Regions from separate parts of the Telluria mixta genome, predicted to be linked through region 3. Evidence: predicted binding sites of a transcription regulator. Region 3 holds the regulator's gene; each other region holds the start of a gene.
What was found. Region 3 encodes FNR, which switches genes on or off when oxygen is low (the NO sensors DNR and NnrR bind a similar motif). Its sites were predicted from a motif close to TTGATNNNNATCAA; they were not measured.

Region 1 (5,622 bases), 300 kb from region 3:
CGCGGTGACGGTGCGCATCGAGGCGCGACTGCATCAGTTTGGCGACGCGGCGATCGGTGTTGCGCATCGCGGTGTGGACACGCTCGAGTTGCTCCGGGCTATGGACGAACTCGGCGGCGGTGAGCCGCAGTTCGGAGAATTCGCACTGGAGGATGAATTCCACCGCGGCGGCTTCATCATCCCCGATCCGGCCCAGCTTTTCAGCCTGGGCCGCACGTTGATGGTTGGACGAATGCGTGGCGGCGGACGCGGACGGTTCCGCTTGCGCCCCCGCCTGTCCTCCCTGCCCGGCCGGCTTGTCGCCGGGCTTGTCGCCCGGCCGCTTGAATAGGAACTCGAACATGATGAAATCGCACTTCCAAAATCGCCATCATAGCAAAGAACCCTGATGGCCTCGTGACACCGGCCTGGCGCGTGCGAGCAACATGTTCGTCATTGCCCACTGACAAGATCGATGCGGTCAGTGGGCAGCGGTCAAGGCCGCATGCCGTCGCCCATGTACATCGTGGCCGGCATGTCCGACCAGCTCGTGACGCAGGCGGCCCGGGTCGCCCCGGCGCTCCTGCGCATAGGCGTCATGGGCGAGCATCTGGTTGGCGATCGCAAACCACGCGTCGCCGCCGACCGCCGTGCGCGCCAGCGGGAACAGCTCCTTTTCCTCGCGCTCCAGCCGGCTGCGCAGGGCCCCGACGCAATACTCGACGGCATGGCAGAACACCTCGCGCGGCACGGGATGGTCCGCCGCGCCGACGCAGGCCTCGGCCGTGCTCATCGCGACGGCCGCCTTGCCGCTGAGGCGTTCGAGTTCTTCCAGCAAACCATCGGCCGCCGCCGTGCTGCGGCGCAGGGCCGGCACGAGGAACTTGTCGAGCTTGCGCCAGTGACAGTTGTCGTACACCTGGCGCAGGGCAGCACACAACTGTGCCGCCCTGCCGGCGGCCAGGGTACTGAAGTCCCCCGGCAGCGCGCGCAGCTCGTCGAGCAGCGACTGCAGGGCCGCGCGCACCGTCGTCTGTTCGACAGACAGGGCGACGAGGGTATAAGTCGATGTCAGCATTCAGTCTCCACCTTTTTCTCACGAGTGAGTTCGACAAATCCGCTCCCCGGCCACATGGCATTCGCGGCGCTATGCAGGGTCCGATGGGAGCGTTGTTGACAGGCCCGGGGCACTCTCGAATCGCGAGTCTCGGATCGCGAGGCGTCCTCTGGTTGGTTTTGGCCTGAAGGAAGGTCTAGTGTAAGGAGCCCGGCCGGGTCAACGTTTGATCTATCACAAACGGTACCCGGCCCTGGGAATGCCGATGCGGGCCCCGGCGTCAGGCCGCGGCCGCCAGTGTCTGGCCCAGGGCGGCGCCCAGCGGCGCGGCGAGCCCGGCCGGCTCGGCATGCGCCAGCACGACCTGCGGACAGCCGTGCCAGCGCGCGCAGCGGGTGAACGCGGCGGCCAGGTCGCGTACGAAACGGTCGCTGATGCGCACACCGGGTTCCAGCACGAGCGACTTCAGCTCGAACACGCCGGTCTTGCGGTGCGCCTTGGCGTCCACGCGGCCGACGAGCGCCCCGCGCCGCAGCAGCGGCAGCGTGAAATAGCCGTAGCGCCGTTTCTCGGCGGGCGTGTAGCACTCGAGGCGGTAGTCAAACCCGAACAGGTCGAGGGCCCGGCGGCGGTCCCAGACGATGGGATCGAACGGCGACAGCACGGTGGTCAGCGTGGCCTGCAGCGCGCCGTCCACGGCCTGCCCGAGCAGCGCCGCGTGATCGGGGTGGACGTACACGGGCTCCTTCCACCCCTCGACGCGGGCGCGCAGCAGCAGGCCCTCGTCGGCCAGCCGCGCCGGATCGAGGTGCGGCGGCTTCGTGCGGTGATAGTCCGGGATCCAGGCCGCCTTCGCCACGCCCAGCGCACGCACCGCATCCAGCACGAAGCGGCGCCGCGTCTCGTCGAGCGACGGCATGCGCGCATCATCCCAGCCGGGCAGCACGCGCTCGGCGAGGTCGTACACGCGGTGGAATTGCTGGCGCCGCGCGATCATCAGCCGCCCCGTCGTGAACAAGACCTCCAGTGCGCGCTTTTCCGGCTTCCATTCCCACCAGCCGCCGGCCTTGCCGTCCGTGCGCTCGAAGTCGGCCGAGCGGGCCGGCCCGCTGGTGCGGATGTGCGCGAGCACGCGCTCGACCTCGTCGCGGTGCGACGCCAGCCACGTCCCCGCGTATTTCCAGCCGAGCGAGCCCGGATCGACCATCCGGTGCCGGTACAGGCCGTAGTCCTCGATCGGGATGAAGCACGCCTCGTGGGCCCAGTACTCGAACAGCTTTCCCTCGGCCAGCAACTGGTCGAGCCACTCCGGGTCGTAGTCGCCCACGCGGCTCCACAACACGAGATAGGGGCTGCGCGCGACGACGCTGATGGTGTCGATCTGCAACACGCCCATGCGGCGGATCGCGGCCAGCACGTCGGCCTTCGTGGCGCGGCCACGCCTTGGCTGCAGCATGCCCTGGGCCGCCAGGTGGAGGTTACGTGCGACAGCGGGAGTCAGAATTGGTTCGCTCATCCGCACATTCTAGTGACATCCCATCAACATTTGTACAGGTCGCTGCGAAAAAGTACTGGTTTTTTTTACAGTATCTCGCTCCATGCGATATAGTTGGCGCCCTGGCTCAACCCCTGTTGCGGATTTCTTAACGACCATGCGGCTGCTGCACACATCGGACTGGCACCTCGGCCAGACCCTGCACAATTTCGACCGGACCTACGAACACCAGTGCTTTCTCGACTGGCTGCTCGACACGATCGTCGCCCAGGAAGCGGACGCCCTGCTGATCGCGGGCGACGTGTTCGACAACTCGAACCCGTCCGCCGCGTCGCAGCGCCAGCTGTACCGATTCCTGCAGCAGGCCCGGGCACGCGCGCCGCAACTGGACATCGTCATCATCGCCGGCAACCATGATTCGCCGGGACGCCTGGAAGCGCCGGGGCCGCTGCTGGAAGCGCACGGCACACGCGTCGTGGGCCATGTCGTGCGCGATGCCGAAGGCGGCATCGACCTGGAACGCTTCATCGTCCCGCTGACCGGCAAGGATGGGAACGTAAAAGCCTGGTGCGTCGCGATCCCGTTCCTGCGGCCGGGCGACGTGCCGCGTGTCGCGTCGCAGGTAGCAGGCGACGATGCGTTCGACGCCTACCTGGCCGGCATCCGCCTGCTCTACCAGCAAGCGTACGACCTGGCGCGCGCCCGGGCCACCGGGGGCCAGGCGATCCTCGCGATGGGCCACTGCCACATGGTCGGCGGCGATGCGTCGCCCGACTCGGAACGCCGCATCGTCATCGGCGGCACCGAGGCCCTGCCCGCGTCGATGTTCGGCCCGGACGTCGCCTACGCCGCGCTGGGCCACCTGCACCTGGCCCAGCGGGTCGGCCAGCAGGAGCACCTGCGCTACAGCGGCAGCCCCCTGCCCCTGTCGTTCGCCGAGGTCGGCTACCGGCACCAGGTGCTGCGCATCGACCTGGACGGCCCGCGCGCGGCCGCCATCGAACCGCTGCACGTGCCGCGCGCCGTCGAACTGCTGCGCGTGCCGGCCAGCCCGGCGCCCGTCAAGCAGGCGATCGCGGAACTGGTCGCCCTCGACCTGCCCGACCTGCCGCGCGACGTCTGGCCCTACCTGGAAGTGCGCGTGCTGCTCGACGCGCCCGAGCCGGGCCTGCGGGCGCAGGTCGAGGCGGCGCTGGAAGGCAAGCCCGTGCGCCTCGCGAAGATCGAACCGACGCGCCGCGTCGTGACGACGGCCGGCGTGGAGCCCGCACTGAGCCTGGACCAGCTCGCCCAGCTGCAGCCGGACGACATCTTCCGCCGCCTGTGGCAGCAGCGTTTCGGCGAGGACGCGCCGGACGACCAGTTGGCCGCGTTCACGGAACTGCTGCTGCCGGCCGACGGTAGCGCGAAGAACCGGGAGGCCGCATGAAGATCCTGCGCATCGGCGGCAAGAACCTGGCCTCGCTGGCCGGCGAATTCGAGGTCGATTTCGAGAGCGAACCGCTCGTCTCCTCCGGCCTGTTCGCGATCAGTGGCCCCACCGGCGCCGGCAAGAGCACCCTGCTGGACGCCCTGTGCCTGGCCCTGTACGACGCCACGCCGCGCCTCATCAAGGGACCGCGCGTGGGCAACTACCTGCCCGACGTCGGCGACGAGACGCTGTCCGTGGCCGACCGCCGCACGCTGATGCGGCGCGGCACGGCGGACGCGTTCGCCGAAGTGGACTTCGTCGGCAACGACGAGCAGCGCTACCGCGCGCGCTGGAGCGTGCGGCGCTCGCGCAACCGCGCGGCCGGCGCGCTGCAGCCGTCGACGATGAGCATGCAGCAACTGCCCGGCCTGCAACCGCTGGGCGGCACGAAGACGGAGGTGCTGGCCGAGATCGAACGCCGCATCGGCCTGTCGTTCGAACAGTTCACGCGTTCCGTGCTGCTGGCGCAGAACGAGTTCTCCGCCTTTCTCCGCACCGACGAGAACGAGCGCGGCGAACTGCTGGAAACGCTGACGGGCAGCGCCGTCTACAGCGACATCTCGCGCCGCGCCTACGAGCGCTGGCGCGTGGAGCAGGAAGCCATGCGCCGCCTGACGTCGCGCCTGCAGGACCACGCTCCGCTCGGTCCGGACGCGCGCGCGCAACTCGACGCCGACCATGCCGCCGCCCAGGCCGCGCTGACGGCGGCCGAGACGCGCCGCGCCGCGCTGGAACGGCAACTGCGCTGGCACCAGGAACTGGACCGCCTGCGCGCGGCCGAAACCCAGGCGGACGGCACGCTGGCGCGGGCCCGGTCGGAGGCCGATGCCGCCTCCGACCGGCGCCGCCGGCTGGCCACGCTGGACGCCGTGCAGCCGGCGCGCGCCCTCGTCGCCGACCTGAACCGACTGGCCGGCGAACAGCGCCAGGTACAGGCGCAGCTGGCCGGCAGCGAACACGAACTGGCACGTGCCCTCGATGCCCAGCAACAGGCCGCGCGCGGCCTGATGGAGGCCGAACGCAAACTGGAAGCGGCCGAGGACGCGCAGCGCGCCGCCGCCCCGCAACTGGACCGTGCGAAAGCCCTCGACGCCACGCTGGACACGCTCGCGCCCGCCCACGCGAAGGCGCGCGCAGCGCAGGGCGACGTGCGCGCGGAATCGACGCAGGCCCAGGCCGCCCTGCGGGCCAAGGCCGAGGAAGTGGAAACGAGCCGTCGCGCCCTGCACGACGCGACGGGCTGGCTCGCCGCGCACGGCACGCGCGAACTGCTCGCCACGCAATGGACGCGCTGGGACCAGCGCCTGGCCCAGGCCGAGCAGGCCGCGCGCCAGGACGCTTCCAGCGCCCAGGCCCTGAACGCGGCTCGCGCCGGTGCCGAACAGGCCGCCGCGATGGCGCAGCGCACGGCACACGCGCTGTCGGCGTCCGTCGAACTGCTGGCCGTGCGCGAGGCCGCGCGCAGGCAGGCGGCCGCGGCGCTCGACGGCATCGACGCCGATGCCCTGCGCGCGGAACGGCGCACGCTCGACAAGCGGCGCGAACACCTCGCCTCGCTCGACCACACGTGGCAGGCGCTGCGCACCCAGCGCGGCCGGATGGCCGACCTCGATGCGCAGA
Region 2 (5,622 bases), 1.8 Mb from region 3:
CAGCGGCGGCGCGGCGGTGTCGTCGCTCGGACATGGCCATCCCGACGTGATCGCGGCCATGCACCGCCAGATCGACCAGTGCGCCTACGCCCACACCGCGTTCTTCACGACCGAAGTGGCGGAGCAGCTGGCCGACCGCCTGGTGGCGAACGCGCCGGCCGGCATCGAGGGCGTGTACCTCGTGTCGGGCGGGTCCGAAGCGATGGAGACGGCGCTCAAGCTCGCGCGCCAGTACTTCGTCGAAGGCGGAGAATCCAAACGCTCGCTGTTCATCGCCCGGCGCCAGAGCTACCACGGGAATACGCTGGGCGCGCTGGCCGTGGGCGGCAACGAATGGCGGCGCCAGCCGTTCGCGCCGCTGCTGATCGACGTCGAGCGGGTATCGGCCTGCTACGAATACCGCGGCCGGGCCGAGGACCAGACCGTCGACCAGTACACGGCGATGCTGCTGGACGAACTGGAAGCGGCGATCCTGCAGGCCGGCCCCGACCGCGTGATCGCGTTCTGCGCCGAACCCGTCGTGGGTGCGACCGGCGGCGCGATCCCGCCCACGCCCGGCTACTTCCGCGGCGTGCGCGCGCTGTGCGACAAGTACGGCATCCTGTTCATCGCCGACGAAGTGATGTGCGGGATGGGCCGCACGGGCACGATGTACGCGATCGAGCAGGACGGCGTCGCGCCCGACCTGATCGCCGTGGCGAAAGGCCTGGGCGCGGGCTACCAGCCGATCGGCGCGGTGCTCGTGAACGGCGCCATCATCGAACGCCTGCGCGCCGGCAGCGGCGCTTTCCTGCACGGGCACACCTACATCGGGCATCCGGTGGCGGCAGCCGCGGCCCTCGCCGTCCAGCAGGTGATCGAGCGCGACGACCTGCTCACGCAGGTGCGCCTGCGCGGCGCCCAGCTGCGGGCCATGCTGGACGAGGAATTCGAAGACCACCCGCACGTGGGCGACATCCGCGGCCGCGGGCTGTTCCTGGCACTGGAGCTGGTGCGCGAGCGCGCCGACAAGACGCCGTTCGCACCGGAGCTGAAACTGCACGCGGCGATCAAGGCGCGCGCGATGGAGAACGGGTTGCTGGTGTATCCGATGGGCGGCACGATCGATGGCCGGCACGGCGATCATGTGCTGCTGGCACCGCCGTTCGTCGTCACGCAGGGCGATCTGGGCGAGATCGTGGGACGGCTGAAGGCGTCGGTGGAACAGGCGTTGAAGCAGGTGGCGACGTAATCATCGCCACCCTGCGCGGATCAGGCCTTGGGATACGCGAGCACTTCCTGCTGCTGCTCGCCCAGCCCCGCGATCCCGAGGCGCAGCTTGTCGCCCTTCTTGAGGAAGCGCTGCGGGCTGCGGCCGAGGCCCACGCCCGGCGGCGTGCCCGTGGTGATGATGTCGCCCGGCTCCAGGGTCATGAAGCGCGACAGGTAGCTGACGATTTGCGCCACCGTGAAGATCATCTTCGACGTATTTCCGGTCTGCACGCGCTTGCCGTTCAGGTCGAGGTACAGGTCGAGGTCCTGCACGTCGAAGATCTCGTCCTTCGTGACGAGGAACGGGCCGACAGGGCCGAACGTGTCGCAGCCTTTGCCTTTATCCCACTGCGAACCGAGTTCGAACTGGTAGGCGCGTTCCGAGACGTCGTTGACGACGCAATAGCCGGCCACGTATTTCAGCGCATCCTTCTCGTCGACGTACTGCGCGCGCGTGCCGATGACGACGCCCAGCTCGACTTCCCAGTCGGTCTTCTTGGAGCCTTTCGGCAGCTGGATGGGATCGTCCGGGCCGTTCAGGCAGGACGTCGCCTTCATGAACATGATCGGTTCCTTCGGGATCGGCGCCCCGACTTCGGCCGCGTGGTCGGAGTAATTCATGCCGATGCCGATGAACTTGCCGATGCCCTTGACCGGCACGCCGAAGCGGGGATTGCCGCGCACGACCGGCAGCGTTTTCCAGTCGACCTTGGCGAGCTTGCGCAACGCCTTTTCCGACAGCACCGACGCATCGATGTCCTCGATCACGCCGGACAGGTCGCGCAGGCGGCCTTCCTCGTCGAACAGGCCCGGTTTTTCCTTACCGGGGCGACCGTAACGTACCAATCTCATAGTCTTCCTTCTGGGTGAGCATAACGATGCCGCATTTTACTTGACGGCGCCGAAGGAAGTCGTGGAAGTACCCGAGCAGGCCAGGCATCTGCAGCGCCACCAGCACGCCGAACGCGACGCGGTAGGCGAGCGCCGGGAAGTGGCCGGCGGCATCCGGACGCCACAGGCCGACGATCAGCCCGAACCCTGCCTGCACGAGGAACGCGCCGATGAAGATCAGGAGATTCAGGCAGGTGGCGGCGCGCCCCGTCAGCGTGCGCGGCAGGCTCTGGGCCACGATCGCATATTCGATGCCGGTGATCGTCCCCACGAGCGTGAACAGCACCGACAGCAACTGCAGGCTGGGACGCCAGTTGAATACGATCGCCGCCTGCACGAGGATGAAGAGAAACACGCCGACGGCGGCCACGTCCAGCGCCTCGATGCCGCGCCGGCCCGCCCACTCCGTGATCATGCCGACGGCGATGGCGCCGAAGATCACCGATGCCATGCCCATGTACAGCAGGTAGGCGACGGCGGCGTCGGGAAAACGGGCCACGTCGGACAGCCAGCGTCCGATCCACAGGCCCTGGATGCCGAAGAAGATCGCATGCGGCACGAGCACCAGCGAGATCGTCGCGCGGAACGCGGGCGCTCGGTACACGTCCAGCACCGAGCGCACGGTCGGCAGTGCGCCGCCGGGTGCCTTCGACCTGGGCGTGATGAGCCAGATCAGCAGGCCGCTGCAGGCCGTGAGCAGTGCCAGCAGCATGAACAGGCCGCGCCAGTCGACGTGCTGCAGCAGCATCCGTACCGGCATGGTGCTTGAGGCCGCACCCAGCCCGCCCACGGCGATCAGATAACCCTGCACGGACGGCAGGCGCTTGGGCGAGATCCACGTGGCGATCGCCTTCACGGCCGACATGAAGCACCCGCCCAGGCCGCAGCCGATGACGGCGCGCGCCAGCACCAGCTGGCCGAACGAACGGCCGGTGGCGAACAGCAGCGCGCCCGTCGCCGCCAGCATCAACAGGATCACCTGCACCTTGCGCGGGCCGTAGCGGTCGAGCGCGATCCCGACCGGCAGCTGCACGAGGGCGAACGCGAAGAAGAACGCGCTGGTGAGGAGGCCGAGCTGGCCCGGCGTCAGCGCGAGCGCGCCGACCAGATGCGGCGCCAGCACGGCGTTCACGTTGCGCAGCAGCGACGACAGGTAATGCCCCAGCGCGAACGGCAGGAACACGTAGAAAAACACTGCCACCCCGTTGAGGCGCGACTCGCTCTGGTCGGTTTCCATGGACATCTCCTGCGGGTCAGGCCGCGTCGGGTTGACTGTCGCTGGCGCGCCGGTCGTGCGCGTTGACAGCCTGGATCGGGATCACCCGGCCCGCCGCGCCAACGGCGTCGTGGTCGTCCTCGCCGCCCTCGAAGAAGAACTTCTTGCGGCCGAACGCGGGCTTCAGGTGATCGAGCCAGGTGGCGTCGGGATCGTATTTCGCGAAGAACGGCCGGCGCACCCAGTCCGGATTGCGCGCCTGCAGGAACTGCAGCGCGAACAGCTTTTCGCCGTTGATGGTAACGACGCCGTCGATCACGACCTTGCCCGGAAATGCGCTCATCGACGGCCCGCGCACGGTGCGCGACAGGCCCGACACCATGCTGTACGCGGCCTGGAAGATCTCGTGCGCGCGCGCCAGCGGCAGCGCGAAGTACTCGCGCGGCCCCGTGTCCCGTTCGACGAACATGTAATAAGGGATCGCACCCAGGCGCACGCCCGTCGTCCACAGCTCGGCCCAGCTGTTCGGGTCTTCGTTGATGTGGCGGATCAGCGGGCCCTGCATGCGCAACGTGGCGCCGGTGCCGACGATGCGCTTGACGGCCTGCTGGGCCACCGGCTGGCGCAACTCGACGGCGTGGTTGTAATGCCCCATCAGCGCGAGGTTCTTGCCGGCGTTGACGACTTTTTCGAACAGGCGCATCAGGTCGTCGCTGTCCTTGTCCGACACATAGCGCTGCGGCCAGTACGCGACCGACTTGGTGCCGATGCGGATGTTCTGGATATGTGCCAGTTCGGGCGCCAGCAGCGGTTCGATGAATTCGGCCAGCGAGCGCGTATTCATGATCATCGGATCGCCGCCCGTGATCAGGACATCCGTCACGTCCGGATGCGTGGCCAGGTAGGATACCAGTTCCGTGGACTCGCGCGCATCGAACTTCATCTCTTCCATGCCCACGAACTGCGGCCAGCGGAAGCAGAAGGTGCAATAGGCGTGGCACGTCTGGCCCGCGCTGGGGAAGAACAGCACCGTTTCCTTGTACTTGTGCTGCAGGCCCTTGAGCGGCGCATCGTTCACGCGCGGCACGTTGTGCGTCATCTGCCCCGCCGGGTGCGGGTTCATGCGCATGCGGATGTCGTGCACGAGCTTTGCGATGGCGGCATCGTCCTTCCTGACGAGCACGAGGTCGCGCAACTGCTCGTATTCGCGCGCCGGCAGCATGTCGCGGTGCGGGAACGTCAGGCGGTAGATCGGATCGTCAGGCACGTTGCTCCAGTCGATCAGCTGCTCCATCACGTATTCGTTCGTGCGGAAGGGCAGCACATGGGAGACCACCTGCACCGCTTCCTGCAGGTCGGGGCTCAGCCATTGCCATTGGCGGGCGTTCTGGATCGACTGGCGGGTATAGGGCTTGAACTTGGCGGGGGTTGCGTCGAGGGTCACGGGATTTCTCCTGAGGGAAGTGGTTGGTGGCAGCAAAAGGTGACGCATGGAAATAATTGCCGACAGGAACCGATGGTAGAGAGGCGCCATGAACCCAGAATTGCCCCGAGTCAAGTTCGAATGCCGTTTATCACTAATTTCCACATGCACTGCGGAAGATCAGCGTTCGCCTTGCGGCCGCACATCGGACGCCACTTGCGTTAGCACAACAGCCCGTCTGGGGCCGCGGCGTAGAGTACGAAATGCAAATAGGCAACATTCAGACCTATCTTTTTTCCCTTCCCGAAAGGACATCCTATGAAGCTGACCGCAACCGTAGTCGCTACCGCCCTGACCCTGTCCTGCGCCGGCGCGCTGGCGGCCGAACCGACCGAGAAAGATGCGATCGCCATGGCCGAGCGCGGCGCCGCGATGGTCAAGGCCAAGGGCAAGGAAGAAGTCATGAAACGCATCACGGCCAAGGATCCGGACTTCGTCCAGGGCTCGCTGTACATCGACATGCGCGACGTCAAGACCGGCATCGTGCTGGCCCATCCGTACAACCCGTCGATCGTCGGCAAGGACTTGACGGACGTGCCCGATGCGAACGGCAAGAAATACCGCCGCGAGATCATCGAACTGGCCGCCGCCAAGGGCAAGGGCTGGGTCGACTACCAGTACAAGAATCCGACCACGGGCAAGATCGAACCGAAGACGACGTACATCCTGCTCGTCGACGGTGTCGTGCTCGAGGCCGGGCTCTACAAGAAGCAATAGGTCATGCGCGCGGGCGGCATGCCCGCGTTCGTTGTTCGAGCGGGCGGCATGCCCGCGTTCTTTT
Region 3 (5,622 bases):
GTACGTCCACCCGGTGTTCACGGCCTCGCCGCGCACCGCGGGCGCGCCGCCGTCCGGATAGTGTTTTTCCAGGTCCTCGCCCATCCACCAGCCGCCGAAGTGGAACGGCATCCACACGAGGCCCACGGGCACGCGCGGCGTCACCATCGCCATCAGCTTCAGGCGCGCGCCGGTCGGCGTCTCGACCCACATGAATTCGCCCAGCTTCACGCCGATCTGCGCCGCGTCTTCCGGGTTCACTTCGCAGAACATGTTCTGCTGGAGTTCGGCCAGCCACGGATTCGAGCGCGTCTCCTCGCCGCCGCCCTCGTACTCGACGAGGCGGCCCGACGTCATGATCAGCGGGTAGTCCTTCGAGAAGTCGACCGCCTGCACCGACTTGTACAACGTCGGCAGGCGCCAGAACGCTGCCTTGTCGTCGTAGGTCGGGTATTTGGCAACCAGGTCGCGCCGCGGCGTGACGAGCGGTTCGCGGTGCGTCGGCACGGGGTCCGGGAAGTTCCACACGTTGCAGCGGGCCCGCGCGTTGCCGAACGGCGCGCAGCCGTGGGCGATCACGACACGGATGATCCCGCCCGACAGGTCCGTCTTCCAGTTCTTGCCCTCGGCTTGCACCTGCTCTTCCGGCGTGAGCTCGGCCCACCAGCCCAGCTTCTTCAGGAACACGTGGTCGAATTCGGGATAGCCCGTGTCGATCTCGCTGTCCTTCGTGAACGAGCCGTCGGCCGCGAGCAGGGGCTCGCCGTTGTGCTCCACGCCCCAGTTGGCGCGGAACGGCAGGCCGCCCTCGGCCACCGGCTTGTGCAGGTCGTACAGGATCGGCGTGCCCGGGTGCTTCATTTCCGGCGTGCCCCAACACGGCCACGGCAGGCCGTAGTAATCGCCCTTGCACGGACCGCTCTCCGCGCGCATCGTCGTCGGATTGAAGTCGCGCTTGTGCTCCATGTGCAATTTGAGTCGCTCGGGCGAGCAGCCCGTGTAGCCGATGGTCCAGCAGGAGCGGTTGATCTCGCGGAGGATGTCCTCGATGACCGGCTCGTTGTTGACGACCTTGATGTTCTTGACGAGCTGTTCGCCGAAGCCCAGCTTGCGCGCGAACAGGTACATGATCTCGTGGTCCGTCTTGCATTCGAACAGCGGCTGGATCACGCGCTCGCGCCACTGGATCGACCGGTTCGATGCCGTCACGGAGCCCTGCGTCTCGAACTGCGACGCGGCCGGCAGCAGGTAGACCCCGTCCGTGCGGCCATGCATCGCCGCCGTCATGCTGGGATAAGGATCGATGACGACCATGAAGTCCAGCTTCTGCATCGCAGCCTTCATGTCCGGCAGGCGCGTCTGGCTGTTCGGCGCGTGGCCCCAATAAAACACGGCACGCAGGTTGGTCGGCTGGTCGACGTACTGGTTATCCTCGAGCACCGCGTCGAACCAGCGCGACACCGTGATGCCCGGCTTTTCCATCAGCTCCTTCGAGCCGAAGCGCGACTTGACCCAGTCGTAATCGACGCCCCACACGGTGGAGAAATGCTTCCAGGCGCCTTCCGCGATGCCGTAGTAGCCGGGCAGCGAATCGCCGTTCGGGCCGACGTCCGTCGCGCCCTGCACGTTGTCGTGGCCGCGGTAGATATTGGCGCCGCCGCCCTGCACGCCGATGTTCCCCAGCGCGAGCTGCAGGATCGAGAGCGCGCGCACGTTCGCCGTGCCCACGTGGTGCTGCGTGATGCCCATGCACCAGACGACGGACGACGGCCTGTTCGTCGCCAGCATCTCGGCCGCCATGCGCACGGAGGCTTCCGGCACGCCCGTTACATCGCTGACCTTGTCAGGGGTCCACTTGGCCACTTCCTTGCGCACGTCGTCCATGCCGTAGGTGCGCGCCGCGATGTACTCCTTGTCCTCCCAGCCGTTGTTGAAGATGTGCCACAGCATGCCCCACACGAACGCGATGTCGGTGCCGGGACGGATGCGCACGTAGTGGTGGGCGAAGCGCGCCGTGCGGGTGAAGCGCGGGTCGACGACGATCATCTTCGCGCCCAGCTCCTTCGCGTGCAGGAAGTGCAGCATCGAGATCGGGTGCGCCTCGGCCGGGTTCGAGCCGATGAACAGCACGGCCTTGCTGTAGTGGAGGTCGTTGAACGAGTTCGTCATCGCGCCATATCCGTAGGTCTGGGCGACGCCGGCCACCGTCGTCGAGTGGCAGATGCGGGCCTGGTGGTCGCAGTTATTGGAACCCCACATCGACACCCATTTGCGCAGCAGGTAGGACTGCTCGTTGTTGTGCTTCGAGCTGCCGATGACCATCAGCGCGTCCGGCCCGGACTGCTCGCGCAGTTTCAGGAGCCGGTCGCCGATCTCGTTGATGGCCTGGTCCCACGTGATGCGCTCGTACTTGCCGTTCACGAGCTTCATCGGATAGCGCAGGCGGTGCTCGCCGAAGCCGTGCTCGCGCACCGACGCGCCCTTCGCGCAGTGGGCGCCCATGTTGATCGGAGAGTCGAACGCGGCTTCCTGGCGGATCCACACGCCATTGCTGACGACGGCCTCCACCGAGCAGCCCACCGAACAGTGGCTGCACACCGTGTGCTTGACCTCCGTGTTCGGCCTGGCCGGCACGGCGTCCGCCGCGGTTGCGGGCTGGATCACGTTCAGCGGCAGGTGGCGCGCGAGGGCGCCGGCACCGGCCGTCACGCCCGCGCCGACGAGGAAGCGGCGCCGTTTCAACCCGCTGTCGCGTGATGTCTTCACCAGGGTCATGGTCGTGGTCTCCTTCTACCAGTAAGCCGCGGTGCGGTAGTAGCGCCGGATGTGTTCCGTCTCGTGATAGCCCTTGGCCTGCTCCGGCTCCGCCGGTGCCGCGGGCCCGGGCTGCGGCTCGGGCGCACGCGCATGCGCGGCCGCGGCGACGGCCAGCGCGCCCAGCGGTGCCGCCTTCAGCAGGCTGCGGCGGGCGGGATCGGGTTGCTTGTCTTTGTCCATGATGGTCCCCTCAAGCGGCAATCGGGTCGGTAGCATCGAGCACGGCAAATGCCTGCGCTTCGATCGACAGGAACGCGTCGACGACGCCCGCGACGATCCGGTAGAAATTCGCGTCCGGGCTGTTCGCGATGTCGGCCAGGCAGGCCGCGTACCAGGGCCGGATGTGCGTCTCGAAAAAGTGTTTTTGCACGGCGAGGCCGCGCGGCGCCATGCCGGGGCCGCCCTGGATCAATACGCGCATCGTTTCGCACAGCGTGCCCAGGTGGTCCTCGAATTCGCCCACGCCGGGCGCGCGGGACAGGCGCAGGCGGGCGAGGTCGTGGCGCAGGTCGGCCAGGGGCGCGTCGTTCAGGTGGCCCGTGAGGTAGAAGGACCCGTACGGATTCAGCGGCGGCGTGCCGGTGCTGATGAACATGGCCGAGAATTCATCGGCCGCGGCGGATGCGTCGACGACGGTGGCGGCCTGGGTCAGCTTCAGCCAGGCGTCCTCGAGAGCGAATTCGCCGGCGGCGGCGATCGGGTCGGCGGCGGCCAGGGCCGCGAGCAGGGCGTCGTCGGGCGGGGCCAGCAGCAGGCGTGCGAACAGCGCGTAGAAATCGGCCCGGGCCTGGTCTTCGTCGGCCAGAGGCAGAGCCTCGCCATCATGCAAAATGGGTGAAGCGGAACGCTGGTCGGCCGACATGGTTCTCCCGTTGGCAAATATTCATGGGAAGTGTAATCCTTGACAATGCGAAGGCGCGCACGCTTGACCTCCACGCGACACTTCGTTGGCAAGGCGACCAACAGCGGGACAAATTCCCTACTTGTGGTAGGGGCTAACGTCTATAATCGGAACATCCCCCGAAGGTCCTCGCCATGATTGCAGCTGATACCCTACCCGCGACTCCCGTCACCGCTAACGCACTCAAGATCAGTTGCGCGGCTTGCAGCATGCACCAGCTGTGCCTGCCGATGGGCCTGGAGGATGCGGACATCGACCGCCTGGACCAGATCATCGGCAAGCGCCGCCGCCTGGAGCGCGACGAGCCGCTGTACAAGATGGGCGAGCCGTTCCGCAACCTGTACGCCGTGCGCTTCGGCCACTTCAAGACGTACCAGATCAACGCGGCCGGAGAAGCGCAGATCACGGGCTTCCAGATGGCCGGCGAGCTGCTCGGCATGGACGCCATCAGCGCCGACCGCCACCACTGCGACGCCGTCGCGCTGGAAGACAGCGAAGTCTGCGAGATCCCGTTCGCGCATCTGCAGGACCTGTTCGGCCAGGTGCCGGCGCTGCTGCGCCACTTCCACCGCATCATGAGCCAGGAAATCACGCGCGAGCAGAACGTCATGCTCCTGCTGGGGAACATGCGCGCCGAGCAGCGCTTCGCCGTCTTCCTCATCAACCTGTCCGCCCGCTACGCGGCGCGCGGCTATTCGTCCACGCGCTTCCAGCTGCGCATGTCGCGCGAAGACATCGGCAACTACCTGGGCCTGACCATCGAAAGCATCAGCCGCCTGCTGTCCCGTTTTAAAAAGCTGGGGCTCGTGCAGGTCGACAAGCGCGAGGTCGTGCTGCTCGAACCGGCGCGGCTGAAGGCGATGGCGGCCGGGACGGAGCAGTGCAGCCCGATGGCCTGACCTTTCGGTAGTTCACGGTCTCCCGGTCCGCATCGACAATGCGGGCGAAGGAGATCGTCCATGCATTCCAGATTCATTCCCCTCGCCGGCCTGCTGCTGGCCACCGCCGCTCACGCCCAGGACAGCGCCGTGCAGGTCTACGGCCGCCTCAACGTCGCCCTCGAACACGCGGACAGTTCCTCCGGCCCCGGCCTCGTGCGCCTCGTGAACAACCGCTCCGTGCTGGGCTTCCGCGGCGGTGAAGACCTCGGCGGCGGCTTGAAAGCCATCTTCCAGATCGAAGGCACGCTGTCGCCGGACACGGGCGCCGGCGCCCTCGCCGCACGCGACACCCGCGTGGGCCTCGCCGGCACCTGGGGCACGCTGTTCGCGGGCCACTGGACGACGGCGTACAACGGCGCCACGTCCGGCCTCGACCCGTTCTATCCGACGACGGCCGGCTTCATGAGCATCATGGGCAACGGTTCCGCGGCGGACGCGGACAACGTCAGCGACACCTCGTCGTTCGACCGGCGCCAGTCCAACTCGATCCATTACTGGAGCCCCGCGTGGCTCGGCCTGTCGCTGCGGGTGACGCACGGCCTGAACGAGGAAAAGCCGGCGAACGGCGCGAAGCCGTCGCTGACGTCGGCCGCCGCCATCTACGAACGGGGCCCGTGGTATGCCGTGCTGGCCGGCGAACGCCACCACGAGTACCAGGGCCCGGGGCTGGACGACACGGGCGCGAAGGCCGCCCTCGCCTACCAGTTCCCGCAGACGCGCATCGCCGTCGTCGCCGAACGGTTGAAATACGGGACGGGGGCCGGCGAGCTGGCGCGCAACGCCGTGTACCTGTCGCTGTCGCACCAGATGGGACCGCACGGCATCCGCATCGGCATCGCGCGCGCGGGCGACGCGAGCGGGCCGGCCGGCACGCGCATCGGCTTCGTGCGCGCCGGCGCGGGCACCGGCGCCACCCACGCGACGCTCGGCTACGACTACACGCTCAGCAAGCGCAGCAGCCTGTACGCGTACACGACGCGCCTG

Region 1: a site for FNR is predicted at 1,263-1,276, ahead of P0M04_RS19055 (hemerythrin domain-containing protein). Genes of this name have one in related genera too.
Region 2: a site for FNR is predicted at 4,903-4,916, ahead of P0M04_RS12335 (KamA family radical SAM protein). Genes of this name have one in related genera too.

The regions. Positions count from the first base shown of each region.
Region 1 covers NZ_CP119520.1:4,256,368-4,261,989, reverse strand. Annotated here, with positions in the region: gene P0M04_RS19060 (DUF349 domain-containing protein) at 1-343, opposite strand, end outside; gene P0M04_RS19055 (hemerythrin domain-containing protein) at 461-1,057, opposite strand; gene P0M04_RS19050 (winged helix-turn-helix domain-containing protein) at 1,317-2,552, opposite strand; gene P0M04_RS19045 (exonuclease SbcCD subunit D C-terminal domain-containing protein) at 2,689-3,960, shown strand; gene P0M04_RS19040 (AAA family ATPase) at 3,957-5,622, shown strand, end outside.
Region 2 covers NZ_CP119520.1:2,765,608-2,771,229, reverse strand. Annotated here, with positions in the region: gene P0M04_RS12350 (aspartate aminotransferase family protein) at 1-1,231, shown strand, start outside; gene P0M04_RS12345 (fumarylacetoacetate hydrolase family protein) at 1,252-2,103, opposite strand; gene P0M04_RS12340 (MFS transporter) at 2,072-3,379, opposite strand; gene P0M04_RS12335 (KamA family radical SAM protein) at 3,396-4,802, opposite strand; gene P0M04_RS12330 (cache domain-containing protein) at 5,100-5,558, shown strand.
Region 3 covers NZ_CP119520.1:4,557,487-4,563,108, reverse strand. Annotated here, with positions in the region: gene P0M04_RS20375 (formate dehydrogenase subunit alpha) at 1-2,754, opposite strand, end outside; gene P0M04_RS20370 (formate dehydrogenase) at 2,770-2,976, opposite strand; gene P0M04_RS20365 (TorD/DmsD family molecular chaperone) at 2,987-3,658, opposite strand; gene fnr (fumarate/nitrate reduction transcriptional regulator Fnr) at 3,907-4,596, shown strand; gene P0M04_RS20355 (porin) at 4,657-5,622, shown strand, end outside.